Regions from separate parts of the Rhizobium sp. YTU87027 genome, predicted to be linked through region 4. Evidence: predicted binding sites of a transcription regulator. Region 4 holds the regulator's gene; each other region holds the start of a gene.
The links. Region 4 encodes PhoB, which activates phosphate uptake and scavenging genes when phosphate is short. Its sites were predicted from a motif close to TGTCATNNANCTGTCAT; they were not measured.
Positions count from the first base shown of each region.

Region 1: NBG89_RS15685 (DUF2794 domain-containing protein) is a predicted target of PhoB. The motif match lies at 2,348-2,364, and genes of this name have one in related genera.
Region 2: NBG89_RS13400 (YdcH family protein) is a predicted target of PhoB. The motif match lies at 1,952-1,968, and genes of this name have one in related genera.
Region 3: NBG89_RS08205 (LTA synthase family protein) is a predicted target of PhoB. The motif match lies at 1,393-1,409, and genes of this name have one in related genera.

Region 1 is NZ_CP098440.1:3,160,181-3,164,274, forward strand. It holds gene NBG89_RS15670 (ABC transporter permease) at 1-342, shown strand, start outside; gene NBG89_RS15675 (Bax inhibitor-1/YccA family protein) at 521-1,249, shown strand; gene NBG89_RS15680 (GNAT family N-acetyltransferase) at 1,360-1,917, shown strand; gene NBG89_RS15685 (DUF2794 domain-containing protein) at 1,924-2,325, opposite strand; gene NBG89_RS15690 (DUF1223 domain-containing protein) at 2,691-3,428, opposite strand; gene acnA (aconitate hydratase AcnA) at 3,657-4,094, opposite strand, start outside.
Region 2 is NZ_CP098440.1:2,689,360-2,693,453, forward strand. It holds gene NBG89_RS13380 (thiamine phosphate synthase) at 1-304, opposite strand, end outside; gene NBG89_RS13385 (sulfite exporter TauE/SafE family protein) at 413-1,177, shown strand; gene NBG89_RS13390 (ArsR/SmtB family transcription factor) at 1,246-1,506, shown strand; gene NBG89_RS13395 (YdcH family protein) at 1,661-1,834, opposite strand; gene NBG89_RS13400 (YdcH family protein) at 2,064-2,267, shown strand; gene purE (5-(carboxyamino)imidazole ribonucleotide mutase) at 2,284-2,778, shown strand; gene NBG89_RS13410 (5-(carboxyamino)imidazole ribonucleotide synthase) at 2,775-3,851, shown strand; gene ykgO (type B 50S ribosomal protein L36) at 4,015-4,094, shown strand, end outside.
Region 3 is NZ_CP098440.1:1,619,037-1,623,130, reverse strand. It holds gene NBG89_RS08205 (LTA synthase family protein) at 1-1,363, opposite strand, end outside; gene NBG89_RS08200 (TolB family protein) at 1,592-2,425, shown strand; cobalamin riboswitch at 2,451-2,632, shown strand; gene bluB (5,6-dimethylbenzimidazole synthase) at 2,673-3,362, shown strand; gene NBG89_RS08190 (DUF2865 domain-containing protein) at 3,369-4,094, opposite strand, start outside.
Region 4 is NZ_CP098440.1:148,867-152,960, forward strand. It holds gene pstA (phosphate ABC transporter permease PstA) at 1-63, shown strand, start outside; gene pstB (phosphate ABC transporter ATP-binding protein PstB) at 78-893, shown strand; gene phoU (phosphate signaling complex protein PhoU) at 937-1,650, shown strand; gene phoB (phosphate regulon transcriptional regulator PhoB) at 1,687-2,370, shown strand; gene NBG89_RS00765 (GcrA family cell cycle regulator) at 2,469-3,002, opposite strand; gene NBG89_RS00770 (aspartate aminotransferase family protein) at 3,431-4,094, shown strand, end outside.

The DNA.
Region 1 (4,094 bases), 790 kb from region 4:
TCGGTCCTCGTCCTTGCTGGCGCTCTGGCGGCCGGCAATCGCGCTCGTACCCACGATGCGGTCGTCCTCAAGACACTGGGCGCGACGCGGCGAATGCTGATCCGTGCCTTCTGCTACGAGTACCTCATCCTCGGCGCTGCGACCGCGGTCTTTGCGCTCTTTGCCGGCGGCGTCGCGGCCTGGTTCATCACCGCCCGGATCATGCGCATCTCCTCGCACTTCCTGCCCGATGTCGCCGGCCTGACGCTCGTAACGGCCCTGGTGCTGACCGTCGGTATTGGACTCATCGGCACCTGGCGCATCCTGGGGCAGAAGGCGGCACCCGTTTTACGCGAACTCTGATTGACCAAACAGAGAAATTTCCTTCACCTTACGGCGATTTAACCCGATCTCGGGTTGCAAGGGCCTTGTTTGCGAAAGCCGAAAGGCTCATATTGTCTGCAGGCATGCTGGGCTCCGCAGCGGCGCCCGGGTTTCGCGCCCGCCACCGTGTCCACACCGGAGCTTGTAAGAGGAAACTATGGCTGACCTTCGTAATTACCAAGGCCGCGTACAGACTGGCGAGATGATCGACCAGGGCCTACGCAGCTATATGCTCAAGGTCTACAACCTGATGGCGCTGGGTCTGGCGATCACGGGTGTAGCCGCCTATCTGGGCTTCAATTTCGCCGTTCAGGACGGCCAACTGACGCAGTTTGGCGTATTGCTTTTCCAGTCGCCGCTCCGTTGGGTGGTGATACTTGCACCGCTGGCCGCCGTGTTCTTCCTGAGCTTCAGGATTAACCGGATGAGCGTTGCCGCCGCGCAAACGACCTTCTGGGTCTACGCCGCGCTGGTGGGGCTATCGCTTGCGTCCATCTTCCTGGTCTACACGCAGTCGAGCATCACGCAGACGTTCTTCGTGACCGCGGCCTCCTTTGGCGCGCTCTCGCTGTACGGCTACACGACCAAGCGCGATCTCTCTGCGATGGGCTCGTTCCTGATCATGGGTCTTTTTGGCCTGATCATCGCGTCGATCGTGAACATCTTCCTGGCATCGTCCGCGCTTCAGTTCGCGGTTTCGGTGATCGGCGTCCTGATCTTCGCAGGCCTTACCGCCTACGATACGCAGCGCATCAAGGAACTGTACTACGAAGCCGACGGCGCGGATGTTGCTGGCCGCAAGGCTATCATGGGTGCACTGACGCTGTATCTCGACTTCATCAACCTCTTCATGTTCCTCCTGCAGTTCATGGGCGACCGCAAGTAAGGAACAGGAATGCTATCGAAAAAGGCGGCTTCAGCCGCCTTTTTTGTTGCCTGGTTTTGCGGAGAGTGATTTCTGGAGGAATCCATTGTCATTTCCGACCGGCTGACTGAATGCCCATCTCCCTCCGCGACGCTTCTTCATTCGACCTCCCCACCATCACCGCGATCTATCGAGAATCCGTTCAGAATGGTGTCGCAAGCTATGAGATCGTCCCGCCTGAACAGGGTGAGATGGCGGCACGCTTTTCCGCAATCACCGGTCAGGGCTATCCATACATCGCCGCGATCGATGAGGATGGTAGCCTGCTTGGTTACGCCTATGCCTCGGCCTTCCGCACGAGGCCGGCCTATCGTTGGATGGTCGAGGATTCAATCTACCTGGGGCCCGAGGCACGCGGCAGGGGAATTGGAAGGCTGCTGCTCGCCGAACTGATCCGACGTTGCACAGATCTTGGCTTTCGCCAGATGGTGGCCGTGATCGGCGGCGCACATCCGGCGTCGATCGCCTTGCATCAGGCACTCGGCTTCGAGGAAACCGGCCGCCTGAAAGGAACGGGCTACAAGCATGGCCGCTGGCTCGATACGATGATCATGCAGCGCGCCTTGGGTGATGGGTCGGCGACGGACCCCGACACCTCGACCTATCCAGGCACCCTGTTCAAGGCCTGAGCCGAGCTACTTCTCGACCAGCTTCAAAACCTTGTTGAAGACCTTCAAGACCTGCTGCAACTCGTGCCCGCGCTTCAGGATGACGCCGTGCGTATTGATAACGGAGTAGGCACCCTGCTTGGCGGCGAGCTTTGGATTCTTCTCGATACGAAAGAGCGGCATTTCGCCCGATCGTTTGAAAATCGAGAAGACGGCACGGTCTTTCAGGTGATCGATCGCATAGTCACGCCAGTCACCCTCGCCGACCATCCGGCCATAAATCCACAAAATTGCGTCGAGCTCGCGTCGGTGGAACGTGACCGGCGCTGGGTCCCTACTCTGCTTATATTCCTTGAGATCTACGACGACTGAGGAACTGCTGTCGGCTAACCGGCTCTCGCCGTGCCGCAAATCCTGCTGATCTGTCATCAGTCTCCCTGTGCCTCCGCTTGTGACAGGTGAATGACAGTTTGCCTTAGCGTTTATAAATTGCAAGCAGGCGATCAGTCACATTAATCATAGTCTGTGCAATCTCCCGCGTGCCTCAATTCAGTCAAAACAGCGCCTCATTTGCAAGGGAAATTCCCTCACGACTGCGTCGCGGGGCCGTTCGGATCCGCGTCGCACACGAATTGCGCATGATCTTTTTGCCAGATTCGGTCTGCCAAAGGGGTCGTGTGCGAGTTTGGCGCCAGCGCGCCAAAGGGCCCGGCTGACCGTATCGACCTTAACCCCAGCCCCGAATACGATCAGCCGGGCCGCCCCGTTTTCCATCCGCTAACGCGGATGAAACGTCAGATGTTCTTCCCGGCCATGACGACCGTCGCTCCGAGAATCGCTGACGGATTACCGTCAGCGGTGGAGGATTGAAGTAGAATCGCACAGCCCTCGAGATCCGGCTTCTGCATTACGCTTGCCGGCAGCGTCAAGCTCGTTTCCTTGCCCTCCCACATGCCGACGGTCTCCACATCGGCAACGCTGTTGAGATAGGCAATCTTCTGGCCGCTGTTTTCGCCCTTCTCCACGTCGATGGTTTTCTCGCGGTTGAAATAGACCATGACGACATTGGCTTTGCCTTGTCCTGCCCCGATCTTTATCTCGAGCTGATCGCCGCGCATCTCAGCCTTCACCGGCACTGTCAGGCCCATGCCTTCTGCTGCATAGCCATCGATCTTCTTATTGATCGCGCCGAGATCGGCGCCTGCAACGTGGTCGCGGCCATTGATGATGACCTGAGGCGTATAGACGTTGGCACGGCCCATCGACTGCGCATAACCATACTGGCGCTCGGTATTCTCCTTGGAACTCAGCGTGTCGGCCCATCCCATGTAGTTCCAGTAATCAACGTGATAGGCGAGAGCGATAACTCCCCCCGCCTCGACGAGCTTACGGAAAGCTGCATCGGCTGGAGGACAAGAAGAACATCCCTGTGAGGTGAAGAGTTCAACCACACCCTTCGGCGCGTCCTGGGCAAAAAGTGGGCTGGCAAGCGCCACACTTGCAACCAGAGAAATCAGAAACCGCGGGGACATTCATGCACCTTTTCTTCAGCACCTACTGCCACGCTTCGCCGCAGGTTCCGATGTCTGAACGTAGAGATAATGGTTCTAAATCGAAACGGAAAGTCACGAAGGGGTGAGACCAAGCTTCATGGCAGCCAAGCCGAGACACATCGCCGTGAGCAGGCATTCGATACCTCGCGTTCAAACAACCGCCGGAAATCTCTTTCCGGCGGCCAGGTCATGGAAGTCTGTTAACAATCAGGCAGCGAGATCGCGCAGAACCGTCTGCAGGATGCCGCCGTTGTTGAGGTAGATCACTTCGTCGAGCGTATCGACCCGCGACAGCAGCGAAACTTCCTTCACCGTGCCGTCACCGTAGGTGATCTTGGCGATCTTCTTTTCACGCGGCTTGATGTTTTCGAGACCTTCAATGGTGACGAGTTCGTCGCCCTTCAGGCCAAGGCTTGCCCAGGTGGTGCCCTCTTCGAAGACGAAGGGGATGACGCCCATGCCGACTAGGTTCGAGCGGTGAATGCGCTCGAAGGACTGTGCGATGACCGCCTTCACGCCGAGCAGATTGGTGCCCTTCGCAGCCCAGTCGCGGGACGAACCGTTACCGTATTCGACACCAGCGAAGATGACGAGCGGGACGCCCTCGGCCTTGTACTGCATGGCCGCGTCGTAGATCGATTCCTC
Region 2 (4,094 bases), 1.3 Mb from region 4:
ATTTGTCGATAGCGTCGGAGATTTCACTGGCCGGACCGGTCAGATGCAGGCCGTCCGCCTTCGTGCGCCCAACGACGCGACTGTCGCCCGCAAGCAGTGCGGCCGCCCCCGAGTCCTGAATAATCGGAACCAGCTTCTCGGCGTGCTTTTGAAACTCGCCATCGTTGAGACCGTATTGCGGCACGATCACAGAGGCGACGTCACCGCCCTTCAAGGCATCGCCCACGACCTTTGCCTGCTCATCGGCATCGGCAAGGTCGGGAGCAATCAAAACTAGGCGGCAGCGGTTTTCCGGTTCGGTCATGAACTCTTTCCATTTACAGCGGAACAGGCCGTTTCAGGGCCGATCTGCACTCGTCCTGTGTGAGTAATTCCGTTAGACGGGGCTGGCAAGGGGAGGATTTTCAAAAGCATGCCGATGGACCTGTCATTTTATTACGCCGCCGTTCCCGCCGTCATCCTGGTCGGACTTGCGAAAGGCGGCATGGGCGATGCGCTGTCGCTGATCGGGCTGCCCTTTCTCGCTCTCGTCGTCTCGCCCGTTCAGGCGGCCGCGATCCTGCTGCCGATCCTCATCTTTATGGACATGATCTCGCTCGTGATCTGGCGGAAGCACGGCGACTGGATAACGCTGAAGATCGTACTGCCGGGCGCTCTGTTCGGCATCGCGCTCGGTTGGGCGACCTCGGCGCTGGTTCCGGGAAATGTGCTTCGCGTCGTCATCGGCGTCGTCACTATCCTCTTTTGCCTTCGCTACTTCTGGAACAACTTCGGCCCCGCAGCCGGAAAGCACACGCCGCCTCAAGGCCAGCGGCCACTGCTTGCGACAATTTGGGGAAGCCTGTCCGGCTATGGTAGCTTCGTCGCGCATGCCGGCGGAGCACCTTTCCAGATTTATGCTTTGCCGCTGCAGATGCAGCCGCGAGAATATACCGGCACCAGCGTCCGCTTCTTCGCGATCCTCAATGCCGTCAAGCTCATTCCCTACTTCGCGCTTGGCCAGCTCGACACGCAAAACCTCGCCACCTCGGCCACGCTGCTGCCTTTTGCGCCGCTTGCGACAATTGCCGGCGCCTGGTGCGTGCGCCGCATGAAGCCCGCGATCTTCTATCCTTTCATGTACGGCATGGCGCTCATTGCCGCCGTGTTGATCGCGAAGGATGGCTTGGGTTTCTGACAATTTTGGGTTTCGTTGCGCCGCACAATTTCCTTGCCCGATTGCGCCGTTTGACGTAGCTTTTCGCCATGTCGAACACGGATCCCTTCGCCGCGATAGCCGATCCTCACCGGCGCTTCCTGCTGGAGGAACTTCGACGCGCGCCGAAGACCGTGAACGAGCTTGCCGAGGGCCTCCCCATCAGCCGCCCCGCCGTTTCCCAGCACCTCAAGGCGCTGCTGGATTGCAACCTGGTTTCCGTCACCGCGGAGGGCACGCGGCGCATCTACGCGGTCAACAATCGCGGCTTCGACAGACTTAATCTTTGGCTCGATCAGTTCTGGGCTTAGCCCGACCGCTCAAATGAAAGACGCCGGCTCGCGACTTTCCGTCGGAACCGGCGCCATAATCGCCTGTCGAGCACGAACTGGTCTAAGCTTTTGGTGAAATTGGGGTTTCGCCCTCCTCGCCTAGGGCCGCGTTCGTTGATTTATTGCATCCCACTCAATGGAAGGATGATTTTAGGCGCTCAATCTCGTCCTTGATCCGCAATTTTCTGCGTTTGCACTCAGCTACTTCATTATCGTTTCGGGAGGGGGATATCATAAGAGAATGCAACTCCTCCTCAAGAGCAACATGCTTTTTTTCGAGTGACTCAAGATGAGCTTGAACAGTCATTTGACCCTTCCTTCCTCTTACCTCTCCCCGGCCAACACCGCCGGAGATCCAAGGCGTCAACCCTCCAACTGTGACATATTTTTGAAGCCTTGTCGAAGGTGAAAACAAGGAGAACACATGGCAAAATCATGACGAACAGCCGCTAGCCGTTACCTCCAATTGGTGATAGGAGCTTGCGGAAATCATCGGCAGAACGGACGATGTCCGAAGACGGTTATGGGGAATGCATATGGCCGATCAGGAACAGGCGGAAATCAGGCTCATGGTCGCGAGACTGCGCCAGGAGCACGAGGATTACGATGCCGCCATCAACGCCATGATTGCCACCGGATGTGACGCGTTGCGCATCCAGCGCATGAAAAAGAAGAAACTGGTCATCAAGGACAAGCTGACAAAGCTCGAAGACCAGATCATCCCTGATATCATCGCCTAAAGGGAATGCCGTGACGATGACAGACAGACCACCCGTTGCCATCATCATGGGAAGCCAATCCGATTGGGAGACCATGAAGAACGCCGCCGACACTCTGGAGGCGCTCGAGATTCCCTATGACGCGCGCATCATATCGGCCCATCGCACGCCGGATCGCCTCGTAAACTTCGCCAAGACCGCCCGCGATGAAGGTTTCAAGGTGATCATTGCCGGCGCCGGTGGCGCGGCCCACCTGCCAGGCATGGCCGCCGCGATGACGCCGCTTCCGGTGTTTGGCGTCCCGGTTCAATCCAAGGCACTGTCGGGTCAGGATAGTCTTCTTTCCATCGTCCAGATGCCGGGCGGCATCCCGGTCGGCACACTTGCCATCGGCAAGGCCGGCGCGATCAACGCCGCCCTTCTGGCAGCTGCAGTCCTGGCATTGTCGGACGAGGATATTGCCGAGCGACTTGACGACTGGCGTGAGCGCCAGAGCGCAGCCGTTGCCGAATATCCGATGGACGACCTATGACTGTAACAACAATCGGCATCATCGGCGGCGGTCAGCTTGGCCGCATGCTTGCCATGGCCGCTGCACGGCTAAACTTCCGAGCCGTCATCTTGGAACCGCAGGCCGACTGTCCGGCCGCGCAGGTCGCCAACCAGCAGATCGTGGCGGCATACGACGATACGGCCGCGCTCGCAGAGCTCGCGAATATCTGCGACATCGTCACCTATGAGTTCGAAAACGTCCCGGTCACAGCCGCCGAGGCGCTTGCGAGCCATGTACACGTCTATCCGCCACCGAAGGCACTCGAGGCTGCGCAGGATCGGCTTGTCGAAAAGCGCTTCATCAACGGATGCGGCGTTCCGACGGCCCGCTTCCATGTCGTCGACAACCAGGCCGACCTCGAGGCAGCATTGCAGGATTTCGGTGGCCGCGGCGTGCTGAAGACCCGCCGCCTCGGCTATGATGGCAAAGGACAACGAGTGTTTCGCTCCAGTGCCGACAAGCCGGATGGCGCCTTTGCAGCGCTCGGTGAGGTCCCCCTGATTCTCGAGAGCTTCGTGCCCTTTGAGCGCGAGATCTCCATCATTGCAGCGCGCGCAACGGACGGCACTATCGTCTGTTACGACCCTGCTGAAAACGTTCACCGCGACGGCATCTTGCACACGTCGACTGTACCTGCCTCGATTTCAGCGGAGACGGCAGCGGGGGCGCGTGAAAGCGCCGAGAAGATATTGGCTGCGCTTGGCTATGTCGGCGTCATCGGCATCGAATTCTTCGTACTCGCCGACGGCAGCCTGATCGCCAACGAAATGGCGCCGCGTGTCCACAACTCCGGCCACTGGACCGAGGCCGCCTGCGTGATCTCACAGTTCGAGCAACATATCCGCGCGGTTGCCGGCCTGCCACTCGGCAATGCCGACCGCCATTCGGACTGCGTAATGCAGAACCTGATTGGCGACGATATCCTGGCGCTCCCGGACTGGCTGCGGCGAGCGGACACGCTGGTTCATCTCTATGGCAAGACGGAATCTCGTCCCGGCCGGAAGATGGGACACGTCACGACATTGACCGCGAAATTGCCGGTTTCCCCCTGATAAAGCCGCTCCGGCCATGGGAAAAACACCGTCACGTGGTTGACACAGGCAAGTCGTCGGGTTATCTGCACGCCCAACCTGAAGAGCGCGCCCCGAGCGCGCTTTTGAATGTAATAGCTACGGGCGGATGTGAATTCCCCCTCAAACATCGCGGATCAAAACAATGAAGATCAAGAATTCGCTCAAGTCGCTCAAGGCTCGTCACCGTGACAACCGCCTGGTTCGCCGCAAGGGCCGCATCTA
Region 3 (4,094 bases), 1.5 Mb from region 4:
GCGTTGCGCGGTCTGCATCGTTCAGGTTGCCCTGTATATCGATAGTATTGCGTGCATAACGGTTCGGCTCATACGGCCCATGTCCCTGCAGGGTGACAGCAAAGAAGAAGAACGGGCGATCAATGCCGTCCGCCTCGTTCATGATTTCCTTCATGAGCGAGTCGTCCGAAGCGAAGATGCCCCGCTTTTCCATTGGAGGCATGGTCTCTTCCGAGCGGAACTGCTCGAAACCGAAGTCCTTGTAGACTTCATTGCGGTTCCAGAACCAGCCGCTGAACGGATGCAGCGAACGCGCCGCATAGCCTTCGCCACGGAAGAACGTGGCGAGCGAGGGAACGTCGTGACGGATGTATTGCTGATAGGGGATGCTGCCGTATGGCAGGAAGGCATTGGAAAAGCCCGTCAGCGCCTCGAATTCGACGTTGGCGGTCATGCCGCCGAACTCCGGTGAGAAGACATGGCCAGACTGCTCGGCGCGGATAGTCGGCATGGGATCGGGCGACAGGCTGAGCGTTTTCAACCGGGTAGGATCCCAGAATGACTCGCTCATCAGCATGATCACGTCGGGCTTTTCGCGCGGGCCGCTGAGATAGCCGTAGTTGCGGCTCGGGATAGTATCGAGCGCCTGCGTGCCGAAGCCGACCGGCGCCGCCACCTCGGCCATCGGAATATTGAAGATGAAGGCGAGGATGAAGCCGTTGCTCCGGTAGTTTTCCTTTTGGTCCCACATCATTGGAACCACCTGAAGGCGGTCGCGGATGAAGGAATATTGGGAATAGTCCATCAGCGACCCGAAGGCCGCGATAACAGGCAAGCCGACGCACAGCCGGCGGACGCGAGCGGTCCTTGAGAGGTGTGGGAAGTTGCGCCAGGCGAAACGCCATAAGATGACAATTGCGCCAGCGGAAAAGGCGATGCCGACAGCCATTGCAACAGCAGTCCAGGGACGGTCGCTCACCATGACAGGAAGCAGTTCCATGATCTGGCGCCCGAAAAGGACGTCGGACGGATAAAGTGGATCCGAAAGGTAGTGTTGCTTCTGGTTGGATACGATGGCGGGGACGATCACAATCGGAAGAACGATCAGCGCTGAAATGAACCGTCGGCCCAAGGCGGCGTCGAGCGACAGCATCAGCACTGTCAACATCGCAACGGTCGTCATGCCGGGACGCACCGGCGATGTCAGGAATTCGCGAACGTCAGTCAGCCCATCGCGGGCAATTATCTCGACGGTGGCCGTGGTGAGAAGCGCAAGCAGGGCACAAAGAAGGACACCGAGCGCCGTGCGTATAGCAGGCGATCGGATGCTTCCTCCGAAATCGGTGGAAAGCGACGCAAAGCGCGCTGCCGTTGCAGACCTCATTACCAACGCGATCAACCGGAAAACTCCAACGTCATAAAAGCTTCACTGAACTGTCACATCCTCGTCATGAACGCTAGATGAACCGTTGGGTTTCCCGCATTTGTGATTGGCGGATAAGGGCCGATCGCTCCAAAGACATTCCTGGGCCGAACCTGGCCAGGCGCATTTGCTTGTGCTGAGTGGCGGGCCGTCGTAGGTCTGACGGAGACGATGTCGGGAGGATTCAGATTGCGCAGTTCCGTCGAGATCTACAACATCAGGACAGGCGAGGCGCGCGTCGTCTGGCAAACGACGCAGCTTGTGGAGGCGCCCAACTTTGCGCCCGACGGCAGCTATCTTCTGTTGAACGGCGACGGACTTCTGTACCGTCTGGCGCTTGATGGTTCAGGCAGGGTCGAGAAAGTCGACACCGGTTTTGCCAAAACGTGCAACAACGATCATGGCATTTCGCCCGATGGCCGGCAGATCGTCATCTCCGACAAGACCGAGTTCGGGAAGTCGACGATTTATGTGCTTCAGGCCGAAGGCGGGATGCCGCGGCTGGTGACGCAAAATCAGCCGTCCTATTGGCACGGCTGGTCGCCTGACGGGAAACAACTGGCCTATTGCGGCATCCGCAACGACTTGTTCGATATCTACACGATTTCCGTGGATGGCGGCGAAGAACGGCGGCTGACGCACGGCGAGGGACGCAACGACGGGCCGGACTACTCCGCTGACGGCCAATGGATTTACTTCAATTCCAGCCGCACCGGCCTCATGCAGATCTGGCGCATCCACCCGGACGGCACTGGCCTCGACCAGATCACCAGCGACAATTATGGGAACTGGTTTGCCCATCCGTCGCCCAACAACGACAAGGTCCTCATCCTTTCCTACGACCCGGATGTTTTCGACCATCCGCGCGATCTCAATGTTCGTCTGCGGCTGATGGATATGGACGGGGGCAATCTGACGACACTCTTCGATCTCTTCGGCGGGCAGGGCACAATCAACGTGCCCAACTGGTCGCCGTCCGGCGATGAGTTCGCCTATGTGCGTTACTACCCTGTCTCTGGGTGAAGGATTGCGTCGAGCGATTTTTGCGGGCATAGAGCTTTCGTCAGGTGCCCGTCTTAGGCGGGAGAATCGGGAATTCGGTGAGAGACCGAAACGTGCCCAACGCTGTAAGGCTGACGACTGCCGCAACACGCCACTGGCCCAGCGCCGGGAAGGCGCGGCAGTTGGATGAAGCCAAGTCAGAAGACCGGCCCGACATCATAGACTGACCCGCGTGGACGGCGGGCGGTTGTGTTGTTGGGGATAGACGATGCGACCAGACCATTCAGGCTCCCTGTCGGGAGCTACAGCCTTTTCGACCGAGGAACGTGACGCCGTTTACCGGGCGATCTCAACGCGCCGCGACGTCCGTTCGGAGTTCCTCCCGGATCCGATACCGGACGACGTTGTCAGCAGGCTTCTGACAGCCGCGCACCACGCGCCGTCCGTGGGATTCATGCAGCCCTGGAATTTCATCCTGGTGCGCGATCAGCAGGTGAAGGAGGCGGCGTGGCAAGCTTTCGATCGCGCCAACCGTGAGGCTGGCGAGATGTTTGAGGGCGAACGACAGAGGCTGTACCGGTCGCTGAAGCTCGAAGGTATCCGAGCCGCACCACTCAGCATCTGTGTGACCTGCGATCCGGATCGCTGCGGCGATATCGTTCTCGGCCGAACGCATAACCGGCGAATGGATTCTTACTCCACGGTTTGCGCCGTGCAGAATTTGTGGCTCGCGGCCCGAGCCGAAGGCGTGGGGGTCGGCTGGGTGAGCATTTTTCACGAGTCCGATATCAAAGAGATCCTCGGCGTTCCGGAACGGGTCGAGATCGTTGCCTGGCTCTGCATCGGCTATGTCGATCAGCTCTATGACCAGCCGGAACTGGCGGTCAAAGGATGGCGCCAGCGCCTGCCGCTGGAGGAACTCGTGTTCGCGGATCGCTGGGACAATTCGCTGGACTGAGGGCGGCTATTGTTGCTGCGGCTGAGGGCCGGGCTTTGCGGGATTCTTAAGGTCGATCGTGCCCTGGTCACCGGCTAGGAACTGCGGGCCGATCTGGCGCACCTTGTTGTTTGCCGGATCGTATGGCCTGTCCGGCACTTGCGGCTGCGGCGCAGCCGGGGCGGCGACTTTGCTCTCCGGCTCGGGCTTCTTGGTTTCGATCGTGGTGATCGATCCTTGTTGCGGCGGTTCGCTGATCGCTTGGCTTTTCCTCATCTGTTCGTAGTAAGCGTTCAGATTGCAACTGCAGGACGATTTTTCGCCGGGCTTGCGGTTCTTGTAGGCGAAAGCATTCGGCATTGCGCTGTAGGGGGCGCCCGTCGACGCCGAAATCATCTGTGAGGTCTCGGTGCTGGAGACGTCATGATAGAAGAGCTCGGTGTCGATGCCCGGACACATCTTCGAGCAGGTGTCGGCATCGCGGGCGAAGTCCTGCGAGGTTGCGTTCGAGCTTAGCGGAAAAAAGCCTCCGTCGCAGGTGCGTACGCAGACGGTGTTCAGGTGAGAGAGCGTAGACATGCCGAAACCGTATCGACGCTGGTTGGGATCGCCGCCTAGAGGTATGAAGGTGTCGTTTCGCATTGCCTGATCTTCGATGCTCGGCGGCGGAGCGTATCCATCGGCGCGATCCTCAGGCCACTGTTCCTCGTTGCAGCCGTTGTCGTCGAGCGCGGCAAGCAGCTCATTTCTCGT
Region 4 (4,094 bases):
TTCCTGATTGTCATGAACCTCGGAGCCATTCTCTTGCGTCGTCGCTTTGAGCGCCGCTGGTAAACGGAGTAGACATTATGAATATGTTGACGGAAGCAGCAGTTGAGAAAGCGGTTGATCGGAAGATGAATACCATTCCCTACAAGATGATCGGCCAGGACGTCTCGGTTTACTACGGCGAGAAGCGCGCGCTTTTCGATGTGAAGCTGAACATCCGCGAAAACACGGTGACGGCCCTCATCGGACCATCGGGTTGCGGCAAGTCCACGTTCCTGCGCAGCCTGAACCGTATGAACGACACGATCGACAATTGCCGCGTGACCGGCAAGATCACGCTCGACGGCGAAGATATCTACGATCCGGATATCGACGTGGTGGAACTGCGTGCCCGCGTCGGCATGGTGTTCCAGAAGCCAAATCCGTTCCCAAAGACGATCTATGAAAATGTGGCCTACGGCCCGCGCATCCACGGTCTCGCCAAGACGAAGGCCGACATGGACCAGATCGTCGAAATCAGCCTGCAGCGCGCCGGTCTGTGGAACGAGGTAAAGGATCGCGTTCATGAAGCCGGCACTGGTCTTTCCGGTGGCCAGCAGCAGCGCCTCTGCATCGCCCGCGCTGTTGCCGTCAGCCCGGAAGTGATCCTGATGGACGAGCCGTGCTCGGCACTCGATCCGATCGCCACGGCAAAGGTCGAGGAACTGATCCACGAACTCCGAGAGAACTACACGATCGTCATCGTGACGCACTCGATGCAGCAGGCCGCCCGCGTTTCGCAGCGAACCGCCATGTTCCACCTCGGCAACCTCGTCGAGGAGAATGATACCGACAAGATGTTCACCAACCCGGACGACCCACGCACCCAGGACTACATCATGGGCCGCTTCGGTTGATCGGCCGTTTCGGTAGCACTCACGATATTCAAGGATGATCCCTATGGCATCGACACATATCTTTTCTGCGTACGACGATGATTTGAAGTTCCTGTCCCGCCGCATTTCGGAAATGGGCGGCTTGGCCGAGCAGATGGTCTCGGATGCCGTTCGCGCCCTCGTCAACGGCGATACGGCTCTCGCCCAGAAGGTCATCTCCGACGACGTGATCCTTGACCACGCCGAACGCGAGATCGGCGACAAGGCCATTGTCACGATTGCGCGCCGCCAGCCGATGGCGGCCGACCTTCGCGAGATCATGGGCTCCATTCGAATAGCGGCAGACCTCGAGCGCGTCGGCGATCTCGGCAAGAACACTGCCAAGCGCGTCATTGCCGTCCAGAGCGCCGGTGTGCCGCGTAAGCTCGCCCGTGGCCTCGAGCACCTCTCGGAGCTGGCGCTGGTCCAGCTCAAGGAAGTTCTCGACGTTTATACGAGCCGCGCTGCTGACAAGGCAAAGTCGATCCGTGAGCGCGACGAGGAAATCGACGCGATGTACACCTCGCTATTCCGCGAGATGCTTACCTACATGATGGAAGATCCGCGCAACATCACCAGCTGCACGCATCTCCTGTTCTGCGCGAAGAACATCGAGCGCATCGGCGACCACGCAACCAATATTGCCGAAACCATCTACTACATGGCCACCGGTGCCCAGCCGGAAGGCGAACGTCCGAAGGACGATACCGCCAACACCGTCGGCGCAGTCACTGAATAATCGTTCCGCGACCGCGCCCCCAGGAGACCGAAACGAATGATCCCCAAAGTAGCTGTCGTTGAAGACGAAGAGGCACTGAGCGTGCTTCTTCGCTATAACCTCGAGGCTGAAGGTTTTGAGGTCGATACCATCCTTCGCGGCGACGAGGCCGAGATCCGGTTGCAGGAACGCACGCCGGACATTTTGATCCTCGATTGGATGCTGCCGGGCGTATCCGGCATCGAACTCTGCCGACGCCTGCGTATGCGGCCGGAAACCGAGCGCCTGCCGATCATCATGCTGACGGCTCGCGGCGAGGAAAGCGAACGCGTTCGCGGCCTCTCAACCGGTGCCGACGATTACGTGGTCAAGCCGTTCTCGACGCCGGAGCTCGTTGCTCGCGTCAAGGCGATGCTTCGCCGAGCCAAACCCGAAGTCCTCTCGACGCTGCTGAAATGCGGCGATATCGAACTCGATCGCGAGACGCATCGCGTTCATCGCAAGAGCCGCGAGGTCCGCCTCGGCCCGACCGAGTTCCGGCTTCTCGAATTCCTGATGGCATCGCCCGGCCGCGTCTTCTCGCGCTCGCAGCTTCTCGACGGCGTCTGGGGTCACGATATCTATGTGGACGAACGCACCGTCGACGTGCACGTCGGTCGCCTGCGCAAGGCGCTGAACTTTTCCAACATGCAGGACGTCATCCGCACCGTTCGCGGCGCCGGATATTCCATGGAAGCTTAGTCCTTTCAGGCGAAAGCTTGAAAGGGCTTCGATCACCGCCTCAACAAAAAAACGGGCCTGCGAAGGCCCGTTTTCTTGTTCCTTATCCGGCTTCCGGGTCAGGCGACCCGGTTGGCGGCCTTGCGGCGCTCGTTGACCGGCTGGTAGGCCATGCGCTGATGGTAGGTGCAATACGGGGAGGAATCCGGGGACTCGCAGCCGCAGAAATGGAAGTCGTCCTTCAGCGGATCGCCGACCGGCCACTTGCAGGTGCGTTCGGTCAGTTCGGTCAGGCCAAGGCGACGCGAAATCGGAACGACCACATTCGCGGCCGGACGGAAGCTGACTTGCTCGATCGCGTCGATCTCGATCTCTTCCTTCAGCATCGTTGCACCCTGCTGGCGGGTGACGGTACGCGTGGTGACGCGCGATGCATAGTTCGGAGCGCGCGGCGCCGAGGTGGTGCGCTTGGGCGTTCTGACCGTTGTCGTCGTGCCCCCGGCCTTGGCACGGCCCGGCAAACTCAAACGGTGGACTTTGCCAATGACAGCGTTGCGGCTTACACCGCCAAGTTGTGCTGCGATCTGGCTGGCGCTCAGTCCCTCGGACCACAGCTTCTTCAGTTTTTCAACGCGCTCGTCTGTCCAGTTCATGCCCCTGTCTCCGCCTTATTAGCGTTGGTGCAGGCAGAATCCTTCACCGTTGCCCCGGACGCATCCGAGGCAAGAAACGCTTGCTCGATTTTGGTGACTAGTTCCGCCGCATGCAGTCTAGTAATTGAGTTTTAACCTAGTGTGAGGCTGACTCCGTGACAAGAGTCGGTTGAATCTCGGCGAATCGAATTTCAAGTTTTCCCCAACTTGCTGGGCGTGAGAGTCATTTATGCAACATTAGTTGTTGATAGGTCGGCCACCTTCGGATGGCAGCTTGACGCGTGCGGGAAAACCTCAGTTTTGTTGACATTGCAGTGCGAAAAGTAAATAGTGCTGCTTGCCGCCGAAAGGCGGCATTTTTAATTTTCGGACACTGCGTTCCTTAGCCGGAGTCCGGCCGCTGATGAATGTTGACAGGAGATCGCGCCATGGCTGAAGCCGCGCTTTACGACACCTACTCTCGTGCCCCGCTGCGGTTCGAGCGAGGAGAAGGCGTGTGGCTGATCACCGAAACGGGCGAGCGATATCTTGATTTCGGCGCAGGCGTTGCCGTGACCTCCGTCGGCCACGGCCATCCGCATGTGGTGGGTGCGCTGAAGGAGCAGGCTGATAAGGTCTGGCACCTGTCCAATATTTATGAGATCCCCGGTCAGGAAGCGCTCGCGAAGCGGCTGACCGAGGCGACGTTCGCCGACAAGGTGTTCTTCACGAACTCCGGCGCGGAAGCTCTGGAATGCGCGATCAAGACCGCGCGCCGCTACCAGTTTTCAAAGGGCCATCCCGAGCGATTCCATATCATCACCTTTGAAGGCGCCTTCCATGGCCGCACGCTGGCGACGATCGCTGCCGGGGGGCAGGAGAAATACCTTGAAGGCTTCGGTCCGAAGGCTCCTGGCTTCGATCAGGTTCCTTTCGGCGATCTCGATGCCGTGCGCGCCGCTATTACAAGCGAGACAGCCGCGATCCTCATCGAGCCTATTCAGGGGGAAGGCGGCGTTCGCCCGGCGACCAACGCCTTTCTAAAGGCGCTCCGCGCAATCTGCGACGAGCACGGCCTGTTGCTGATCTTCGACGAAGTGCAGACCGGCGTCG